Regions from separate parts of the Mesorhizobium sp. B2-4-18 genome, predicted to be linked through region 2. Evidence: predicted binding sites of a transcription regulator. Region 2 holds the regulator's gene; the other holds the start of a gene.
The links. The regulator HrcA, encoded in region 2, represses chaperone genes, less so after heat shock. The targets are predictions, from matches to a motif close to GTTAGCACTCNCNNNNNGNGAGTGCTAAC.

Region 1 (10,687 bases), on a different contig from region 2:
GCCGCGCGTGCCTTCAGTCCGAAAGAGGCGGTGGCGCGCGCCAGATGCGTCGTCGCCGAGGCCGAGATCGCGCTGGTTTCGCGCGATTTGGGCTGGCCGGCCAAGGCGCTCGACGCGGCCCGCACGGCGCTGGAAAAGCATGGCGACCGGTTGAACGCGGCGCATGCCGGTCACCTCAAGATACGGCGCCTGCTCTTGATCGGCCGCCTCGACGAGGCCGAGCAGGTGCTCGCCGGGCTCGACCCGGCGCCGCTGCCGCCGGCGGCAAGAGCCGCGCACGAACTCGCCGTCGCCGGCATCGCCATGCGGCGCCTGCGGACCAGGCCGGCGCGCGCGGCGCTGGAGTGGGCGCGCCATGCCGCTCGCAAGGCCGGTATTCCCGGCCTCATCGCGGAGGTCGACAGCGCGTGGCTGGCACTGGAGACACCCGCGGCGCGGCTGATCGCGCAGGGCAGGGAGCAGCCGCTGCTGCTCGAAGAGGTCGAGGCATTGCAGGGATCGCCGGCGCTGGTCGTCGATGCTTTCCGCTACGCCGTGCGCGTTGGGCGGACCACGGTTTCGCTGGCGAGCCGGCCTGTGCTGTTCGCCTTGGCGCGGACGCTCGCCGAAGCCTGGCCCGGTGATGTGTCGCGGGGGGAACTCGTGGCGCGGGCTTTCGGCGGCAAGCATGCCGATGAATCGCATCGCGCGCGCCTGCGCGTCGAGATCGGGCGGCTGCGTGCCGAGTTTCGCGCATTGGCCGGCATCAGCGCCACCAGGCATGGCTTCACGCTGGTGCCGCGCCAGGCCCATGCAGTGGTGGTGCTGGCGCGGCCGATCGAGGAACGGCACGCGGCCGTGCTTGCCTTGCTGGCCGACGGCGAGGCCTGGTCGAGCTCGGCCTTGGCGCTGGCACTTGGAACCGGCCAGCGCAGCGTGCAGCGGGCGCTTGAGCCGCTTGCCGAGGCCGGCAAGGTACAATCCTTCGGCCATGGCCGGGCGCGCCGCTGGATGACGCCGCCGGTGGCGGGTTTCACGACCACCTTGTTACTCCCCGCGCCGCTTCCCAATGGCTAGAAAGTGACGACGACCACCATCGAGGGACAAGGACATGAAACATTCGGCAGCCGAAATCTTGAGGGAATACGGGCCTTTTCCCGGTGCCAACACGGTGGCCGGGGTAAGCTTTGATGGCAAGAATGTCTGGTTCGCCTCAGGCGACAGGCTGAACGCCTTCGATCCGGAGAGCGGGCAGGCCCTGCGCTCGATCGATGTCGCGGCACATGCCGGCACCGCCTATGACGGCCGGCATTTCTTCCAGCTCGCCAAGGACCGCATCCAGAAGATCGATCCCGACACGGGCGAGGTGCTTTCCACCATTCCAGCCCCCGGCAATGGCGGCGATTCCGGGCTGACCTGGGCCGAAGGCACGCTATGGGTCGGCCAGCACCGGGAGCGCAAGATCCACCAGATCGACCCCGAGACCGGCGCGATCCTGCGCACCATCGAATCCAACCGGTTCGTCACCGGGGTGACCTGGGTCGACGGCGAATTGTGGCACGCCACCTGGGAGGGCGACGAAAGCGATCTGCGCCGCGTCGACCCGCGGACGGGCAAGGTTCTGGAGAAGCTCGACATGCCTGCCGGCATGGGCGTCTCGGGGCTGGAATCCGATGGCGCCGACCGACTGTTCTGCGGCAGCGGAAACGCCGGCTTGGTGAGGGCGGTGCGCCGGCCGAAATAAGGGTCCGCGAATTTTCCCCAATCGACTGGCCGTTGTGCGATGCCAAACCTAGATAGGCTGGACCATCCCCCACAAAAGGATTCTCCCATGCCCGAACAGATCACGTTGAACGACGGCACCGCCATTCCCCAGCTTGGCCTTGGCGTCTGGCAGGTCGATCACGACATCACGGCGCAGGTGGTGGGCTGGGCGATCCAGGCCGGTTACCGGCTGATCGACACCGCCGAGGGCTACCGGAACGAGGAAGGGGTCGGCGAGGCGATCCGCGCCGCCGGCGTGCCGGCGGCAGAGCTGTTCATCACCTCGAAGCTGCGCAACGGCGCCCACCAGCGCGATGCGGCGCTGCGGGCCTTCGACGACACGATGAAGAAGCTCGGCGTCGAGCAGCTCGACCTGTTCCTGATCCATTGGCCGGTGCCCAGCCAGGACAAATATGTCGAGGCGTGGAAGACGCTCGTCGAGCTGCAGCAGGCCGGCCGCATCAAGTCGATCGGCGTTTCGAATTTCAACAGGGATCATCTGGAGCGCATCATCGGCGAGACGGGCGTGACGCCCGTCGTCAACCAGATCGAGCTGCACCCGCGCTTCCAGCAGCGCGATCTGAGGGAATTTCACGCCCGGCACGACATCCATACGGAAAGCTGGAGTCCGCTGGGCAGCGGCCGGTTGCTGAGCGACCCGACCATATCAGGCATTGCCCGCAAACACGGCAAGTCCACCGCGCAGACAATGATCCGCTGGCATCTCCAGCAAGGGCTGATCGTCATCCCGAAGTCGGTGCGCCAGGACCGCATCGCGGCCAATTTCGATGTCTTCGATTTCGAACTGGACGCACAGGACCTGGAGACGATCGCCGGCATGGATTCGGCTGACGGCCGTAACGGTCCGAATCCGGTGACGGCGGCGTTTCTGTTCTGAGAGGACGAAGCGGCCGGCGCGCTAAATCCCCGAGCCGTCCAGCTGTTGCGCGTCGTCGCCTTCCCACGGCGCCGGCATCGAGGCGCCCCGGCTGAGATTGGCCGAGGGCATCGGCATCCAGCACTTCAGCTCCGGCTCGGCATATTCGACGACGCGGCCGGGCGAGGAATCGGAGGCGCGCCAGCCCTCGTCACCGAACTGATCGGCGCGTGACCAGTAGGCGAGGTCGACTTCCGCCGGCCCCTGCTCGGATGGGCGGACCGTCACGAGGATCCGGCTGCCGTCTTTTGGCGCGCTCGACATGTGGCGCCAGCGGTCGGGCTCGTCCATCGTATTTCCTCCTGCCTTGCTGTGGGATGAAGTGTCGCCTCGTCGTCGGAGACGGTCAACCCAAACTTTGCGCAACCCGTCCTGTTTCGATAGGCTGCTCGTTCCGCCCGGCGCACGGGGAGTGGATGATTTGTCGGATTGCACCAGCCGCATCCGTCCTTGATCTGGCGACGGTCGCCGAGACAAGGAGAGGCATTCATGAGTGACGAAGTCGAGCCGATGCCGGCTGGGGTGGAAACAAAACTGTACTTCAGCCGCAACCCCAATCCGCGCCTGGGGGTCGCGGTGGCGCGTCATCTCGGGGCGAGGGTGACCTTCGAATTCGCGTCGCCGTTCGCGCCGGGGCAAGCGGAGCGATTTCGGCCGCTCAATCCCAACCTTTCCCTGCCCATACTGGCCTGGCCCGGCGGAAGCCTGTGGGAGGCCGACGCCATAGCCTGCCGGTTGTCGCGCGACATGGGGTCCGATTTCTGGCGCAGCGGCGACGATGAGCCCGAGATGATCCGCTGGCTGAGTTGGGGCAAGGAGAATTTCATGCGGGCCTGCGACATGGTGCATTTCGAGCGCGGCACCAAGCAGCGTTATCACATCGGGCCGATCGATCACCAACTGGTCGAGGATGGGCTGAAACTGTTTCACACAACGGCGGCGATCCTGGAGACCGCGCTTGCGGGCCGGCAATGGCTGGTCGGAGACGAAGTCTCTTATGCCGACTTCCGCATGGCGACCTTCCTGCCTTTCAACGATGTCGCGGGCCTGCCGCTCGGCGACTATCGACTGGTCGATCGCTGGTATCGGCGGCTTGAAGCGATCGACGCCTGGCGTGATCCCTTCGAGGGTCTGGACGCGCCGCGATTGCCGCCAGTCCCAGGACAGGTCGAGCCGCATGAGGCGCCGAGGCTGTAGTCGAAAGGGGTGGCGACCGGCGTATACGTTTGGAGAGAAACTTGAAAACGCCGGCCGCCATTTGGGGGCGTTGGGGTGCATCGCTTTGGGGGGCGATGCAGAGGCCAGGCTAAGCGGATGGCCGGCCGCCGCAATCGAAACGCCGGCCCATGGTGAACAGGTGGTTACTATCCACAGGTCAGGGCCGTAAACGGCAGGCCCGCCGGATTGCGGCCGTCCATCGCGGCCAGATCGTCATTGTCTCGGCTGTGCGCAACGCGAATCGGCAGCCATGCCCTGCTCGACGGGCCGCGATCGGATTGCTAAGCCCGTCCGCGAAGGAGCTGATGAGTCTGGCATGACCGTTGCGATCGAGATGGGACACACGACAGCGGGCGCGCCGGCGAAACTCGATCTCGAGGAGTTGCTGGCGACCCGCCTTCTGGTGCAGGGCAATTCGGGGTCCGGCAAGTCGCACCTCTTGCGGCGTCTCCTGGAACAGAGCGCGCCTTGGGTGCAGCAGACCATCATTGATCCGGAAGGCGACTTCGTATCCCTGGGCGAACGCTACGGCCATCTGGTGATCGATGCCGAGGAGCACACCGAGCGCGGCCTGCAGGCGGCCGGCGAGCGGGCGCGCATCCACCGTGTCTCGACCGTGCTCAACCTCGAAGGCCTCGATGCCGAGAACCAGATGCGGCGCGCCGCCGCTTTTCTCGGCGGGCTATTCGAGGTCGCGCGCGACCACTGGTACCCGATGCTGGTGGTGGTCGACGAAGCTCAGCTTTTCGCGCCGGCGGTGGCCGGCGAGGTGTCGGACGAGGCGCGCAAGCTTTCGCTCGGCGCCATGACCAACCTGATGTGCCGGGGCCGCAAGCGCGGGCTTGCCGGCATCATCGCCACGCAGCGGCTGGCCAAGCTCGCCAAGAACGTCGCGGCGGAAGCCTCCAATTTCCTGATGGGCCGCACCTTCCTCGATATCGACATGGCGCGCGCGGCCGATCTCCTAGGCATGGAGCGGCGGCAGGCGGAGGCGTTCCGCGATCTGGAGCGCGGCCAGTTCATGGCGCTGGGGCCGGCACTGTCGCGCCGGCCGCTCGGCCTGCGCATCGGCCCGACCGACACCAGCCCGCGCAACGGCACGCCCAAGCTGATGCCGCTGCCGGAGGCGGCGCTCGAGGATGCCCGCGCCATCATCCTGGCCGCCCCGCCGCCCGAGACGATGCGTGCGCCGCGCCGGGTGGCGTCGCCGGACCTGCTCGACCAGTTGATGGCGGCGAAGTCGGCTGCGCTGGAAATCCGCCCCGAACCGGCGGAGCCGCAAGTCAGCGCCGGGGATCTGGCGGAGCGGCGCGAGCGGGTGGACCGCGTGCTGCGCGCCATTCTTGCACAACCTGACGCGGGCTTCCGCGTGATCGGGGTGCTCTACCAGGAGTTTGTCGTGCGCTGCCGCATCGAGGGCCTCGCCTCGGTCGTGCCTGACCTGCCCACCTTCCGCCGCATGTTGACGCGCGCCCGTGCCGGACTGGGGGCCGAAGCCAGCGAGGACGATGTGTGGCGCGACGTCTCGGTGCGCGCTTCGCTGCTGCCGGAGGACATGCAAGGCGTGTTCATGATGATCGCGCGCGCGGCGAAGGAGGGCTGGCCGTGCCCGAGCGATGGCGCGATCGCCCGCGCCTACGGCTCGCATTCCATGCGCCGCGCCCGGCGGCTGCTCACCTATATCGAGGAGCAGGGCCTCATCGTCTGCCAGGTCGACGGCACGGGGAAGCGCACCGTGACGCTGGTCGAACTCGCCTGGGCAACGGCGCCCGGCGATCCCAATGCCGAGGGGGCGGAGCAGGGAAGCCTGGCTTTGTGAGGGCATCCAACGTGGCCGTGGCGGCACTGCGAGCTCATCGACGAACGCTGATCCGCTGGTTCTCGATGGCGGACCTGGCGGCGGCCGGCATCGCCTCGCTGGCCCTTGCGCGGTCCCCGGCAAGCGGCGCAAGGTGGCTGGTGCCGGGAACCTGCGGCTCGATCCTTGCCGGGCTCGGCGTGGCGCTGGTCAATCATCGTATCTGAAGCTTGCTTGCAGACGGCGGGTGCGAAGGCGATGGTGAGGTCGCTGGTCGGCTTCTGGTAAGGTCAGCACCGCGCGATGACGCCGCCCTTACTGGACCGTGATGACACCGTCGACCGCCCGCCATTCCGATGGGGTGATGAGCCGGTGGTGGGCGATGTGGACGGAGTGAAGCGGCCCGTCCAATTCGCGCTCCCAATAGGAGAGAAAGCCCTTGAGTTCGGGGAACTCCGGCGCCAGGTCGTAGTCCTGCCAGACATAAAGCTGCAGCAGGCTCCGATGGTCAGGCAGACGGTAATGGATTTGTGCGGTGGTCAGGCCATAGCCTTCCATCTGGAGGCGGAACTCCTTGCTGACGCTTGCGATCATTCGTGTCTCCTTTCGGCGGCAGCGGTGGCCGCAACGGCGAAAAAGTCTCTCGGCCCATCAATGTGCGCCGTCGGTAAACAACTCCTTCAGAGGGTGAGCGGTTCCGGCGCCGGCGATGGTACCGGCTCGGATAATTTTGCCGGATCTAGGCGTAAATTCAAGGGGCGGCTCCCGACGCAGAGCGAATAAGACCGCTATAACAGTGAGTTGGCACTCCGACGGCGTGAGTGCTAAAATTTTCTGGCCGGCCTCTTGAAACCGAAAAAAGGGAAAACTAGCTCGATATGCGCGCGCGATGCCTGACAAAGGGTCGCCGCATTCCGCATCGGCCCGAATTGCCGGTCCGGTGTGGAGGAAGCTGAAAACCTGTTTGTCCCAAGAGGAGAACGACATGGCGTTCCGTCCATTGCATGACCGTATCCTGGTCCGCCGCATCGAGGCCGAGGAAAAGACCTCCGGCGGCATCATCATTCCCGATACCGCCAAGGAAAAACCGCAGGAAGGCGAAGTCATCGCCGTCGGTCCCGGCGCGCGCGACGACAGCGGCAAACTGACCGAGCTGGATGTCAGGGTGGGTGACCGTATCCTTTTCGGCAAATGGTCCGGCACCGAGATCAAGCTCAATGGCGAGGATCTGCTCATCATGAAGGAAAGTGACGTGATGGGCGTGATCGAACAGACCGCGCAAGTGAAGAAGGCCGCCTGACGGCTTCTTAGAAAATCCACCAGTCAACGAATGCTGCCTAGACATAGAGGAGTGATCCAATGGCTGCCAAAGAGGTAAAATTCCATACCGAAGCGCGCGAGAAGATGCTGCGCGGCGTCGATATCCTGGCCAATGCGGTGAAGGTGACGCTCGGCCCCAAGGGGCGCAATGTCGTCATTGAAAAGTCGTTCGGTGCGCCGCGCATTACCAAGGATGGCGTCACCGTCGCCAAGGAAATCGAGCTTGAGGACAAGTTCGAGAACATGGGCGCGCAGATGGTGCGCGAAGTCGCCTCCAAGACCAATGACCTTGCCGGCGACGGCACCACCACCGCGACCGTGCTGGCCCAGGCCATCGTCAAGGAGGGCGCCAAGGCCGTTGCCTCGGGCATGAACCCGATGGACCTGAAGCGCGGCATCGACAAGGCGGTGGACGCCGTCGTCGCCGAGCTGAAGGCCAACGCCCGCAAGGTGACCCGCAACGACGAGATCGCGCAGGTCGGTACCATCTCCGCCAATGGCGACGCCGAGATCGGCCGCTTCCTCGCCGAAGCGATGGAGAAGGTCGGCAATGAAGGCGTCATTACGGTGGAGGAAGCCAAGACCGCCGAGACCGAGTTGGAAGTCGTCGAAGGCATGCAGTTCGACCGTGGCTATCTCTCGCCCTATTTCGTCACCAACCAGGACAAGATGCGCGTCGAACTTGACGAGCCCTACGTGCTGATCCACGAAAAGAAGCTCGCCAACCTGCAGGCGCTGCTTCCGGTGCTGGAAGCGGTGGTCCAGTCGGGCAAGCCGCTGCTGATCATCGCCGAGGATGTCGAGGGCGAGGCGCTGGCGACGCTGGTCGTCAACAAGCTGCGCGGCGGCCTCAAGGTCGCGGCCGTCAAGGCGCCGGGCTTCGGCGACCGCCGCAAGGCCATGCTGGAAGACATCGCGATCCTCACCGGCGGCACCGCGATCTCCGAGGATCTCGGCATCAAGCTCGAGAATGTGACGCTGGAGATGCTGGGCCGCGCCAAGAAGGTGGTGATCGAAAAGGAAAACACCACCATCGTCGACGGCGTCGGGCGCAAGGAAGAAATCCAGGGCCGCGTCGCGCAGATCAAGGCCCAGATCGAGGAGACCACCTCCGACTATGACCGCGAGAAGCTGCAGGAGCGGCTGGCCAAGCTTGCCGGTGGTGTCGCGGTGATCCGCGTCGGCGGCTCGACCGAGGTTGAGGTCAAGGAGCGCAAGGACCGCGTCGACGATGCCTTGCACGCGACCCGCGCGGCTGTCGAGGAAGGCGTGCTGCCTGGCGGCGGCGTCGCGTTGCTTCGGGCCGCCAAGGCGCTCGATGCTGTCCAGACGGACAATGCCGACCAGAAGACCGGTGTAGAGATCGTGCGCCGCGCCATCGAGACGCCGGTCCGCCAGATCGCGGAAAATGCCGGTGCTGAAGGCTCGATCATCGTCGGCAAGCTGCGCGAGAAGGGCGAATTCGGCTGGGGCTGGAACGCTCAGACCAACGAGTTCGGCGATCTCTATGGCCAGGGCGTGATCGACCCGGCCAAGGTGGTGCGCACCGCGCTGCAGGATGCGGCGTCGGTCGCCGGCCTGCTGGTGACCACCGAGGCAATGGTGGCCGAGAAGCCGAAGAAGGAAGCCGCCAGCCCGGCAATGCCGGCCGGCGCCGGCATGGACTTCTGAGGTCCGACCAGTCCGCCCGCTCCCTCGACAGGGAGCGGGCATCGGTTGAAGGGAGAGAGATATGGATGCGCTTGCTGACCTTGGGCCCGTGCCCGCGCCGACACATCAGGCAAAGGAGTTCCTGGCCTATGAAAGCGAATGCCGCGGTGCGTTGAAGCCGCTGCTGGCGGAACTGCTCGACAGGGCCGAAGCCGCCGGCTGGAAGCGGCGGACCGTTGCCGCGACGCTGATGTTCCTGGCCGCGCAACAGGTGTCGGAGGCGTCCGAGGCCTCGGCCGGCGGCTGAGCGCTGACATTCAGTCCCATAAACTTACGGGCAGTCCCATGAACCTTACGGGCAGTCCCATGAACCTTACGCGGCGGGCCGCGCCTTCCGGTGTTCGGCCCGCCGCGGGTCCGCACAATCGAGAGGAGGCACAAGCCATGCATCGCTGGCAGTTTGAAGAACCGGTGACCATTCTGGTCGGAATGGGCTTTCCGAGGAAGATCGAAAGCGTGATGGAAGCCTACGCGCTGTTGCAGGACTGGCCGGCCGCCAGCCGCAACGGCGCTCATGCCGTCGCCCTCAATGCCTGCAAGGCGGGCATCGCCGGTGAGATCGACCCGGAGACGGTGCGCGCGACGCTGGTCACCTTCGCACGTCGCAACGACATATTGCTGCCGGATATGGTTTCGCCGGCCGCTGCGATGGACAATGCGCTGCAGGCGGGGCGAGGCGGCAGGTCCGTCTGATCTTCAGCGGTCCGCCTCGCGGCGGTGGCGGGCGCGAGCCCGCGGGGAACCAAGCGATGGCCATCGGGTTGAATCAGTGTTGGTTCCCCGAGGCGAGGCGACGTCATGAGCATCCTGCAAAGCATCAAGAAAGTGGCCGAACAGGTGACCGGTGCCGCAAGACCGGACAGCCGTCAGGCGGCCGACCTTGTCAGGCCGCGCAAAGCGAACGAGTTCAGGTTTGGCGATGATGGCCTGGTGCCCAATCATCCGTCCTGGCCGCTGGTCGTCTATCACGGCGCGGTGAGATTGCCGGAAGACTTCGATCCCGCGGCCGTGTTAGAGGCGCTTTTCTCGGCCAATGGCTGGGGAGACAGCTGGCGCAACGGCATCTACGATTATGTTCACTACCATTCGCGCATCCACGAAGTGCTCGGCGTGGCGCGTGGCACGGCGAAGGTCCGGTTTGGCGGCAAGAAGGGCCGAACGCTGGCGCTGAAGGCCGGCGATGTCGCGGTTCTTCCGGCCGGCACGGGGCACCAGCGCATCTCCGCTTCGGACGACTTTCTCGTCGTTGGCGCCTATCCGCCGTCCGGCACCTATGACGAATGCACGACCACCGCCGATCACGCCAAGGCGGTGGTGACGATCCCCAAGGTCGGCCGTCCGCGCAAGGACCCCGTCTATGGAAGCAAGGGCCCGCTGCTGGCGGCGTGGAAGAAAGATTGAGTTCGCCGAAGGCGAAAGAGAGCAGGCCCTGCCTCGGAACGATCGACGGGCAGATCGAAGCATAGTTCATCACTCCGGTGGAACGCTCTCGGGCATTGGAGGTTGATAGCCGTCGAATGCTTTATCAACGGACTGGAAAACGGAGAGAGCCCGCCTTCGGTTGACGCCGGGGCGGGTTCTTTTGTGTCTGAGATTCTCGGGATTGATGGCGCGCGGGAACATGTCCGGCATGCCAGGCGCAATGGGAGCAAGCCTGGAGAAAGCAGGTGGTGAAGAGATTGCGCCTGCCTCGGAGCGGACAGACGACTGATATACCGTCTACATTCCGTAGGTGAGGGCAACATAGATCGCCGGGATAAGCGTCAGGCAGATCGCCATTCCCACGACAACGGCGATGGCCAAGCGCTCGGTTCGCCTGACAAGATCGACCATGTTGGCGTCCTCACTCAGACAGACGGGCGGGCCCGACGGGATTTCCGGGGCCTGAACATCATTGTCATTTGCGGGGCGATTGTCGTCGTGGATGCTCGGTCTCTGGGCTGATGTCACTGCTTGCCTCG
Region 2 (10,687 bases):
GCCGCTTTCGCCGAGGGCTGGTCCGACCCCGCCGGTACAGAGACGCGGCGCCGAAACCTCGCCACCGAAGGTATCTGGCTCGGCCGGCTGGTGGCCTCGCTGCTGCCGGACGAGCCGGAAGCGCTGGGCCTGCTGGCTCTGATGCTGTTCGCCGAGGCGCGCCGCGCCGCGCGTCGCGACACGGCCGGAGAGTATGTGCCGCTCGCCGAGCAGGACCATGCACTGTGGGATCACGCCCTGGTCGACGAGGCCGAAGCGCTGCTCCGCCGTGCCGCCACCATGGGCACGATCGGCCGCTATCAGCTCGAGGCGGCGGTCCAGTCGGCGCATGTGGCGCGACGGCTGAGCGGCCGCACCGACTGGGCGGCGATCCGCGCGCTCTACGAAGCGCTGTTTTCGATCGCGGGATCACCGGTCGTGGCGATCAACCGCGCGGTGGCGATCGCCGAGACCGAGGGCGCGGTGGCGGGGTTGGCGGCTCTTTACGTGCTGGGAGACGACAAGCGGCTCAATGACTACCAGCCCTACTGGGCCGCGCGGGCCGGCCTGCTGGCCAGGCTCGGCCAGGCACCGCAGGCGCTCGAAGCCTATGATCGGGCGATCGGCCTCGAGCGCGATCCGGCGGTGCGCCGCTTCCTGCAGGCAAGACGCGCCGCGCTCATACAGTGAAGTGTCCGCTCAGGCCGGCCACATTTCGTGCGACGTGTTGAGCGTCTTCATGAGCGGATGCTCGCGCAACCGCGCCCACAGGCGTTCGATACCGGGCCAGGCCGCCCGCGCCATGTCGATGTCGGGATGCCAAGCCACCAGCATGACGAGATAGATGTCGGCCAGCGACATCTGATCGCCGGCGAGCCAGTCGCGGTTGCGCAAGGCTGCATCGACGACGGCAAAACCGCGGTCCATCTCGGCGACCGCCGCCTGTTTCACCGCCTTCGACCCCTCGGCATCTGTCGTGTAGCGATGGGCGTAGTAGAGCCGCAGCACCGCCGGGTAAAGCACCGAGGACATGAACGCCATCCAGCGCAGGAACTCCGCGCGGGCGGGCGCGCCGACCGCCGGCGCCAGGCCGGCTTGCGGGTGGCGCTCGGCGAGCAGGATGCAGATCGCCGCCGATTCGGTGATAGAGCGTCCGTCCGGCAAGGTCAGCACCGGCACCTGGTTCAACGGGCTGATGGCGAGGAAGGCCGGATCGGGCGCCTCGCTTTTCGGCACGTCGATCTGCTGGAAAGGCGCATCGATCAGCGCCAGCGCCGCCTCGACGACAAAGCCGCCGCTGCCCGGACGCGTGTAGAGCTTGTACATGAAATCCTCCCCCGGCCCGAACCAGGGCGCGCTCGAGATTTGCACCGGAAGCAGGGGCTACTCAAGTCGGGTAAGGACTCCACGGCAGGTTTTTCAACGGGCCAGGCTCAGGACGCTAAACAAGCCACGTTAGCGCTGCTGTTCTTGGGTATCGAAGCCTAAGCCCCCAGCCCCTCGAACAGGATCGTCGACAGATACCGCTCGGCGAAGTCGGGGATGACCACGACCAGGGTCTTGCCCTTGTTCTCGGGCCGCGAGCCGACGACGATGGCCGCCTGCAGGGCCGCGCCCGAGGAGATGCCGACCGGCACGCCTTCGAGGCGGGCGATGAGGCGCGCATTGGCGACCGAGTCCTCGTTCGAGACCTTGACGATCTCGTCATAGACCGTGGTGTCGAGGATTTTTGGCGCGAAGCCGGCGCCGATGCCCTGGATCTTGTGCGGGCCGGGCTGGCCGCCCGACAGCACCGGCGAAGCATCCGGCTCGACGGCGACGACATGCAGCGCGGGCTTGCGCTTCTTCAAAACCTGGCCGACGCCGGTGATGGTGCCGCCAGTGCCGATGCCGGCGATGAAGATGTCGATCCCGCCCTGGGTGTCGTTCCAGATTTCCTCCGCCGTCATCTTGCGATGGATCTCTGGATTGGCCGGGTTTTCGAACTGCTGCGGAATGATGGCGTTGGGGATCGTCGCGGCCAGTTCGTCGGCCTTGGCGATGGCGCCCTTCATGCCTTTCGGGCCTTCGGTCAGCACCAGCTCGGCGCCGAGCAGCGCCAGCATCTTGCGGCGCTCGACCGACATCGTCTCCGGCATGGTCAGGATCAGCTTGTAGCCCTTGGCGGCGGCGGCGAAGGCGAGCGCGATGCCGGTGTTGCCGGATGTCGGTTCGATCAGCGTGGTCTTGCCGGGGGCAATCTTGCCGGCCGCTTCCAGCGCCTCGATCATCGCTACGCCGATACGGTCCTTGACCGAGGCGATCGGATTGAAGAATTCGAGCTTGGCGACCAGATTGGCGACGATGCCCTTCTCCTTGGCGAACTTGTCGAGCCGTACCAGGGGCGTGTCGCCGATCGTGTCGGTGATGGAATCGTAGATGCGGCCGCGGCCGGGCACGCGGGCTGAAGTGACGGGCTTGTTCATTGGTTTCGCTCCCTGGATTTCAGGCAATTGGCAGTAGCCGACAGAATAGGGCTTTCAACCGCGCAAGATAGGCTGCGGCTGGAAAATATCCGAGTGGGGCGCGTGCTGAAAACGCCTGGCCCTCGGAAAAGCATTTCCCGAAACAGCCGGGGCAGGGAATGGTTTGGCCGAAACGACCTACTGACGAGCGGCGATCGCCGCCGCCGCGCCAACCATGAAGGCGCCGGCGGTGCGGTTCAGCACCTTCAGCGCGCGCGGCGACTTCAGGAACCAGCGCGCCTTGGCCGCCAGCGCCAGGTAAGGCACCAGCACGACGAACAGGACGACGACCGTCAGCGCGACGAGAATGCCGTAATCGGCAAGCGTGATCGTCTTCAGGTCGACGATGGTCGGCGTGATGGCGAGGTAGAAGATCATCGTCTTGGGGTTGCCGAGCGTCACGGTGAGGCCGGCGACGAAGCTCGACAGCAAGCCGCCCTTTCCCTTCCTGGCTTCGACGGTTTCAGGTGTGATGCCGGCGGTCCAGAAGCGCCAGCCGAGGAAAGCCAGGTAGGCGACGCCGGCCCATTTGATGGCCAGGAAAACCATGCCGAACTCCTGCGCGACGAAGGCGAGGCCCAGCACCACGGCGGTCAGGTAGGTGAGATCGCCCAGCATGAGTCCGAAGGACATGGCCAGCGACGAGCGAAAGCCCGAGCCCAGCGCACGCGCGACCAACGCGGTGATGCCGGGGCCAGGAATGGCGGCGGCGATACCAAGAGCGGCGCTATAGGCGAGGAATCCGGTGAGGGTCATTGGCGTTGGCGTCCAAGGGCGGTCGCGCCCGTTGTCGCACGAGGCGGGCCTCCAGGAGAACGCCCTGAGCGCGGGATTCGCTTGCGCCAGACGGCAATGGCCCGGTTCGCAAGCAAGGATCAGGAGCGGTCGCCACCATAAGTCACGCGCCAGATCGTGCCGTTGCCGTCCTCGGAGACGATCAAGGATCCGTCGCCGGCCGCCGCAACGCCGACCGGGCGGCCCCACACCTCGCCATTGGAAACGACGAAGCCGGTCATGAAATCCTCGTATTCGCCGGTTGGCTTGCCGTCCTCGAACAGAAGCCGGACCACCTTGTAGCCGGTCCTGTTGCCGCGGTTCCACGAACCGTGCAGGGCAACGAAGGCGTCGCCTCGATACGCCTGGGGAAAGCCGGTGTCGGCGGGCAAATCCTTGCCATCGTAGAAGGCGATGTTGAGCGGCGCCGAATGCGCCTGCATCAGCACGTCGGGACTGTCAGCCTTGCCGGTGAGATCGGACCGCTCGCCCCTGTGGCGCGGGTCCTCATTGTCGCCGATATAATACCAGGGCCAGCCATAGAAGGCGCCTTCCCTGACCGATGTCGCGTATTCGGCGGGCACATTGTCGCCGAGCCCGTCGCGTTCGTTGACGACACACCATAGCGCGCCGGTCGCCGGCTGGACGGTCATCCCCGAACAGTTGCGCAAGCCGGTGGCGACTGTGCGGCCGTTCTTGCCGTCGGGATCGAAGGCCCGGACCTCGGCCCGGCCCGCCTCGGAACCCCAACTGGCGCCGAGCGGCTTAGCCTTGACCCAGGCGTCGAGCCCGCCCCTGGGCCTCTTGCCCATGTCCTCGGCGACATTCGAGCCGGAGCCGACGGAGAGGTAAAGTGTCTTGCCGTCGGGCGAGAAGGCGATGTCGCGGGTCCAGTGGTGGGTCGAGGGGATGTCGGCGACGATGGTTTGCGGCTCGCCCGAGGCCTTCAGGTCGCCATTGCCGTAGGCAAAACGCACGATGCTGTCGCTGTTGGCGACGTAGACCCATTGCGGGTCCTTGCCCGGGGGATAGAAGGCAATGCCATAGGGCCGGTTGAGGCCGCCGGCAAAGATGCTTTTCTCCGCGGCTTTCGCGCTGCCCTTTGCCAGGCGATAGACCCGAACCTGGTTGGCCTTGCTGTCGGCAACGAACAGGTCGCCATTGGGTGCGATGCGCACGACGCGCGGATTGTCGATCCCCGAGGCGATCAACTCGGCCGAAAACCCCGGCGGCAAATGCGGCTTTGCGTCCGCCGGCATGTCGATCACGCCGGCGCTGTTGGACGCGGATTTGGTGACATAGGGTTTCGGCAGGTCTTCCGGCTTGATCAGCCGGCGCACGCCGGGCCTGTCCGCCCGCCAATCGCCGAAGGCGGCCGGGCCTTTGAGCACAGGCTGGTCGGCTTGCTGGGCGAGCGCCGCTGTCGTGACAAACAGTGCGGACATCGCCAGTCCGGCTAATCGCATTACTTCCTCCAATCCGTCATGAAGGAAAGCAACGATCGGTTTGCCCGTGGGTTCCGTTGCGCACGATGCGCAAAACTTCTCGGATCAGGTCCCGGCAGCGTAAAAATCGTCGTCCAGGCGTTTTTCCAATTCAACGAGATCGGCCGGCAATGGCAGGCCCATGGCGCGCATCTCGCGCAGTTTTTCGCGCAGCTGTTCCTGAATTTCGTGCTGGTCCTCCGGCTGGTTGACCATCTCCTCGAGCAGCAGACTGATCTGGGCCTTGAACGATTCCAGCGCCATTCTTTTTCTCCTTTGCAGCCTGTCTGGATTTACGGTCCCGCCAGGAAAGTCGTTCGCGGTCGAATTCCGGCATGGAAGCCAAAGCAATAATTCCTCGGACTCCTTACCTCAGCATGCGGGAAATCAGCTGTGCCGTATAATCCACCATCGGCACGATGCGGGCATAGTTCAGCCTTGTCGGGCCGATGACGCCGAGCGCGCCGACGACGCGGGCGTCCTTGTCGCGATAGGGCGCCACCACCAGCGACGAGCCCGACAGCGAGAACAGCTTGTTTTCCGAGCCGATGAAGATGCGCACGCCCGATCCCTGCTCGGCGAGGTCGAGCAATTGGATCAGCCCGTCCTGCGTTTCCATGTCCTCGAACAGGTGGCGCAAGAGTTCGATGTCGGCCTGGGCGGTGACGTTTTCCAGCAGATTGGCGCGGCCGCGCACGATGAGCCGGGCAGGCAGGCCGCTTTCGGCGCCCGCCCACACCGCAAGCCCCTTCTCGACGAGGTCCTGCGACAGCGTATCGAGGGCGGCTCTCGTCTCTTCCTTGATGCGGGCGATCTCGGTGCGCGCCTCGGCCAGCGTGCGGCCACGAATATGCGCGTTGAGGAAATTCGAGGCCTCGTGCAGTTGCGAGACGGTGATGCCGGCGGGCAGCTCGACGACACGGTTTTCGACGTCGCCATTCTGCGATACCAGCACGGCAAGCGCCTTGGTCGGCTCCAGCTGGATGAATTCGATATGCTTGAGCGCCACCTCGTTCTTGGCGGCCAGCACCAGGCCGGCGCCCCGCGACATGCCCGACAGCATCTGGCTGGCTTCGGTCAACATATGCTCCAGCGTCGCGCCCGAGCCGGAGGCCCGCACCTGCGCCTCGATGGTGCGGCGCTCCTCGTCGGAGAGGTCGCCAAGCTCCATGAAGGCATCGACGAAGAAACGCAGGCCAGCCTGGGTCGGCAGGCGCCCGGCCGAGATGTGCGGCGCGTAGATCAGCCCGAGATGCTCGAGGTCGCTCATCACGTTGCGGATGGTGGCGGGCGACAGCGAGGACGGCAGGATGCGCGACAGGCTGCGCGAGCCCACGGGTTCGCCGTCCCGCAGATAGGAATCGACGATGCGCCGGAAGATGTCGCGCGAGCGCATGTCGAGCGACTGAAGAGCCAGCGACTGCGAGGCGGGATCGACTGCCTTGGTCATTCGGCTAAAAACCTCCGGTTCAAGGATATAGACTTCGGTGGGCCGCGCGCAACCCGGTGTCTGTGTCGGATCGCTCGGCCATTTTCCTTTGCGCCATGGGCTTGGTGGGGCTACAAGCCGGCCACGATTCAAAAAATGACAAGAAAGCAGGCCGAATGCGCCCCTCCAAACGCCAATTCGACGAAATGCGCGCCATATCCTTCGAGCGCGGCGTCTCCAAGCATGCCGAAGGCTCGTGCCTGGTGAAGTTCGGCGACACGCATGTCCTGTGCACCGCCAGCCTTGAGGAAAAGGTGCCTGGCTGGATGCGCAATTCCGGCAAGGGCTGGGTGACGGCCGAATATGGCATGCTGCCGCGCTCGACCGGCGAGCGCATGCGCCGCGAGGCCTCCGCCGGCAAGCAGGGCGGCCGCACGCTGGAAATCCAGCGGCTGATCGGCCGTTCGCTACGCGCCGTGGTCGACCTGCAGGCGCTGGGCGAACAGCAGATCACCGTCGACTGCGACGTCATCCAGGCCGATGGCGGCACCCGCACCGCTTCGATCACCGGCGGCTGGGTGGCGCTGTATGACTGCCTGCGCTGGATGGAAGCGCGGCAGATGGCCAGCGTTTCGAAAGTGCTGAAGGATCATGTCGCGGCGATTTCCTGCGGCATCCATGACGGCCAGCCGGTCATCGACCTCGACTATATCGAGGATTCCTCGGCCGGCACCGACGCCAATTTCGTCATGACCGGCAAGGGCGGCATCGTCGAGATCCAGGGCACCGCCGAGGGCGAGCCTTTCTCCGAAGAGCAGTTCGCGGCCTTGATGGGCCTGGCCAAGAAGGGCATTTCCCGGTTGGTCAGCCTGCAGCAGATGGCGGTGGCTTAGTTTATTCATGCGGAGCCTGGGCACCCCCCTCTGCCCTGCCGGGCATCTCCCCCGCAAGGGGGGAGATCGGATGTTGTCGAGAGCTTCGCCAACAATCAGCATAGAATACCATGAGCTGGCGCTCACGCTGCCAATCTCCCCCCTTGCGGGGGAGATGGCCGGCAGGCCAGAGGGGGGTGCCTCGTGACTCCCTCTGCCATTCTTGAATCCGCCCTCTATGTCACCGACCTCGCTGAAGCAGAGGTCTTCTACACCGATATCCTCGGCCTCACCCTGCTTGGCAAGGTAGAAGGCCGCCACCTGTTCTTCCGCTGTGGCCCGGGCGTCCTGCTCGTCTTCAACGCCGAGGCGACCAGAATTCCCCCGGCGTCCGATGCGCGGCTGAAGGTGCCGCCGCACGGCACGGTCGGCGAAGGCCATCTGTGCTTTGCCGCGACCGCCGATGAAATCGAGCTTTGGAAAACCCATCTCTTGGCGAAGAAAATCGCCATCGAAAGCGAATTCGAATGGCCGCAAGGCGGCCGTTCGATCTATATACGCGACCCTTCGGGCAATTCGATCGAGTTCGCCGAGCCAAGAATCTGGGGCCTTTGATGCATTCGCCAAACCTCCATACGCTTGATGGCAAGAAGATCGTCGTCGCCAGCCACAATGAAGGCAAGCTGCGCGAATTCGCCGAGCTGATGGGGCCGTTCGGCTTCGAGGCGAAATCGGCCAAGGCGTATGGCCTGCCCGAACCGGACGAAACCGGCACCACCTTCGAGGAAAACGCCTACATCAAGGCCTTTGCCGCCGCAAAGGCGACCGGCCTGCCGGCACTGTCGGACGATTCCGGCCTGTGTGTCGACGCGCTCGACGGCGCGCCTGGCGTCTATACCGCGAACTGGGCCGAGACTCCGGACGGTTCGCGCGATTTCGCCATGGCCATGCAGCGCACCGAAGTGGCGATGCAGGAAGTCGGCGCGGCCACGCCCGAACGGCGCACGGGCCGCTTTGTCGCCGTCATCTGCCTCGCCTTTCCCGACGGCGAGGCCGAATATTATCGCGGTGAGGCCGAGGGCACGCTGGTCTGGCCGCCGCGCGGCGAGCTCGGCTTCGGCTACGATCCGGTGTTTTTGCCCAATGGCTTCGACAAGACCTTCGGCGAGATGAGCGCGGAGGAAAAGCACGGCTGGAAACCCGGCCAGGCGACGGCGCTGTCGCACCGCGCCCGCGCCTTCCAGAAATTCGCCCAAGCCCGGCTTGGTTCGGTGAGGCCTGGCTCGGCATGATCGGACCCGGCACCACCATGGCGCTCGACCGCGGTCCCGGCTTCGGCGTCTATGTCCATTGGCCGTTCTGCGCGGCCAAGTGCCCCTATTGCGACTTCAACAGCCATGTCCGCCACCAGCCGGTCGACCAGGAGCGCTTCGCCGCCGCCTTCGAGGCCGAGTTGGCGACGATGCGCCAGCGCACCGGGCCACGCGAAGTGACCAGCATCTTTCTCGGCGGCGGCACGCCGTCGCTGATGAAGCCGGAAACCGTGGCCAGGGTTCTGGACGCCGTGGCTGGGAATTGGACGGTGCCTGACGGCATCGAGGTGACGCTCGAGGCCAACCCGTCCTCGGTCGAGGCGGAGCGGTTTCGCGGTTACCGGGCAGCGGGCGTCAACCGCGTCTCGCTCGGCGTGCAGGCGCTGAACGACATGGATTTGCGCTTTCTCGGCCGGCTGCACAATGTAAGGGAAGCCTTGCACGCCATCGGGCTCGCGCGCGAAATCTTTCCGCGGCTCTCCTTCGACCTGATCTATGCGCGGCCCGGGCAGACGCCGGAGGATTGGCAGGCGGAACTCGAACAGGCGATCGGCCATGCCGCCGACCACCTGTCGCTCTACCAGCTGACCATCGAGGAAGGCACGCCCTTCCATGCGCTCCACGCGGCGAAAAAATTCGTCGTTCCCGACAACGACCACGCCGCCGATCTCTATGCACTGACGCAGGAAATCACGTCGGCGCACGGCCTGCCGGCCTACGAGATCTCCAACCACGCCAGGCCGGGCGCCGAGAGCCGGCACAATCTGACCTATTGGCGCTACGGCGAATATGTCGGCGTCGGCCCCGGCGCGCATGGCCGCTTCGTGGAGAACGGCCATCGTGTGGTGACCATCGCCGAACGGATGCCGGAAACCTGGGCCAATCTGGTCGAGGCCAAGGGCCATGGCATCACCGGCGGCGAACTGCTGACGCGCTCCGAAGAGGCGGACGAATTTCTTTTGATGGGGCTGAGGCTCGCCGAAGGCATCGACCTCTCGCGCTACGAGGCCTTCTCCGGGCGCGGGCTGTCGAGCGCTCGCCTGTCGGTGCTGCAGGGCGAGGGCCTGGTGGCGCCGATCGGCAACGCCCGCCTGCGCGCCACGCCGGCCGGCATGATCGTGCTCGACGCCGTGGTGGCGGACTTGGCGCGCTAACCTTTGAAAAACGTCCTCTTCGTCTGCAGCCAGAACCGCTTGCGCAGCCCGACCGCCGAGCAAGTGTTTTCCACGCGGCGCGACATCGAAGTCGCGTCGGCTGGCACCAATCATGACGCCGACACGCCGCTGACGCACGAGCTCGTCGGCTGGGCGGACATCATCTTTGTCATGCAGAAAACCCACCGGACGAAACTGCGGAAGCAGTTCAAGGCCAGCCTGAAGGCGGCCAAGGTGATCTGCCTCGATATCCCTGACAATTATGAATTCATGGACCCGGAGCTGATCGCGCTTTTGAAGGCGCGCGTGTCCCGGTATCTGGACTGAGCGCTTGCGTTCGCCCCTTCGCCTTCGGCCGAACACCGTTGACCCCGAAGCCCATCTGTCCGAATTGTAGCCCCGATCCTCCCGGCTCCGGACGTCATGGCCACACGCGAACCACCCAAACCCACGGACGCCCCGCTCACCTTCGCGGTGCTGGTGTTCCCCGGCTTTCCGATGATGGCGTTCAGTTCCGTCATCGAGCCACTGCGCGCCGCCAACATACTGGCGAAGCGGGAATGCTACCGCTGGATCATCGTCGGGGCGACCCAAGATCCGGTCGAGGCCTCGAACGGCGTCGTCATCCAGCCAGGCTTTTACGCCGAGGCAGCGCCCAAGGTCGACCGCATCGTGGTCTGCTCGGGCGGCGATGCCGACCATCTCGTCGCCGAGGACGCAGCGAGCTGGATCCGCCGCAGCCTGCGCAATGGCGCGCATATCGGGGCGGTGGCGGACGCGGCGTTCTTCCTGGCACGCGCGGGCCTGCTCGACGGCCATGCCTGCACCTTGCACTGGACCAGCCAGGCCGCCTTCACCGAGGCGTTCCCCAACATCGAGCTGCGCCGCGATCTCTACGTCATCGACCGCAAGCGTTTTACCTCGGCCGGCGGGGTCGGCAGCCTCGACATGATGCTGGAGATCATCACCCGCGACTACGGCGCCGAGCTTGCCGCGGGCGTCGCCGAGTGGTTCGTGCACAGCCAATTGCGCTCGAGCGTCGACCGCAAGCTGATGCCGCTGCGCCTGCGCACCGGCGTGCAGAACGAGCTGGTGCTGTCGGCCATCGCCATCATGGAAGACGCGGTGGAGGAGCGGCTCGGCATGGCCGAGCTGACGGCGAAGCTCGGCGTTTCCTC

Region 1: FJ527_RS22885 (co-chaperone GroES) is a predicted target of HrcA. The motif match lies at 6,497-6,525, and genes of this name have one in related genera.

What each region holds. Positions count from the first base shown of each region.
Region 1 is NZ_VFUW01000010.1:91,071-101,757, forward strand. Features, by position in the region: gene FJ527_RS22845 (helix-turn-helix domain-containing protein) at 1-1,056, shown strand, start outside; gene FJ527_RS22850 (PQQ-binding-like beta-propeller repeat protein) at 1,091-1,723, shown strand; gene FJ527_RS22855 (aldo/keto reductase) at 1,811-2,641, shown strand; gene FJ527_RS22860 (hypothetical protein) at 2,663-2,971, opposite strand; gene FJ527_RS22865 (glutathione S-transferase family protein) at 3,170-3,877, shown strand; gene FJ527_RS22870 (ATP-binding protein) at 4,215-5,717, shown strand; gene FJ527_RS22875 (hypothetical protein) at 5,714-5,923, shown strand; gene FJ527_RS22880 (usg protein) at 6,012-6,290, opposite strand; gene FJ527_RS22885 (co-chaperone GroES) at 6,682-6,996, shown strand; gene groL (chaperonin GroEL) at 7,056-8,687, shown strand; gene FJ527_RS22895 (hypothetical protein) at 8,749-8,973, shown strand; gene FJ527_RS22900 (DUF982 domain-containing protein) at 9,111-9,419, shown strand; gene FJ527_RS22905 (cupin domain-containing protein) at 9,525-10,127, shown strand.
Region 2 is NZ_VFUW01000003.1:612,703-623,389, reverse strand. Features, by position in the region: gene FJ527_RS10240 (RNA polymerase sigma factor) at 1-669, shown strand, start outside; gene FJ527_RS10235 (glutathione S-transferase family protein) at 679-1,305, opposite strand; gene cysK (cysteine synthase A) at 1,464-2,444, opposite strand; gene FJ527_RS10225 (LysE family translocator) at 2,622-3,239, opposite strand; gene FJ527_RS10220 (sorbosone dehydrogenase family protein) at 3,359-4,702, opposite strand; gene FJ527_RS10215 (hypothetical protein) at 4,808-5,005, opposite strand; gene hrcA (heat-inducible transcriptional repressor HrcA) at 5,109-6,191, opposite strand; gene rph (ribonuclease PH) at 6,347-7,063, shown strand; gene FJ527_RS10195 (VOC family protein) at 7,247-7,657, shown strand; gene rdgB (RdgB/HAM1 family non-canonical purine NTP pyrophosphatase) at 7,657-8,334, shown strand; gene hemW (radical SAM family heme chaperone HemW) at 8,331-9,509, shown strand; gene FJ527_RS10180 (low molecular weight protein tyrosine phosphatase family protein) at 9,513-9,836, shown strand; gene FJ527_RS10175 (GlxA family transcriptional regulator) at 9,933-10,687, shown strand, end outside.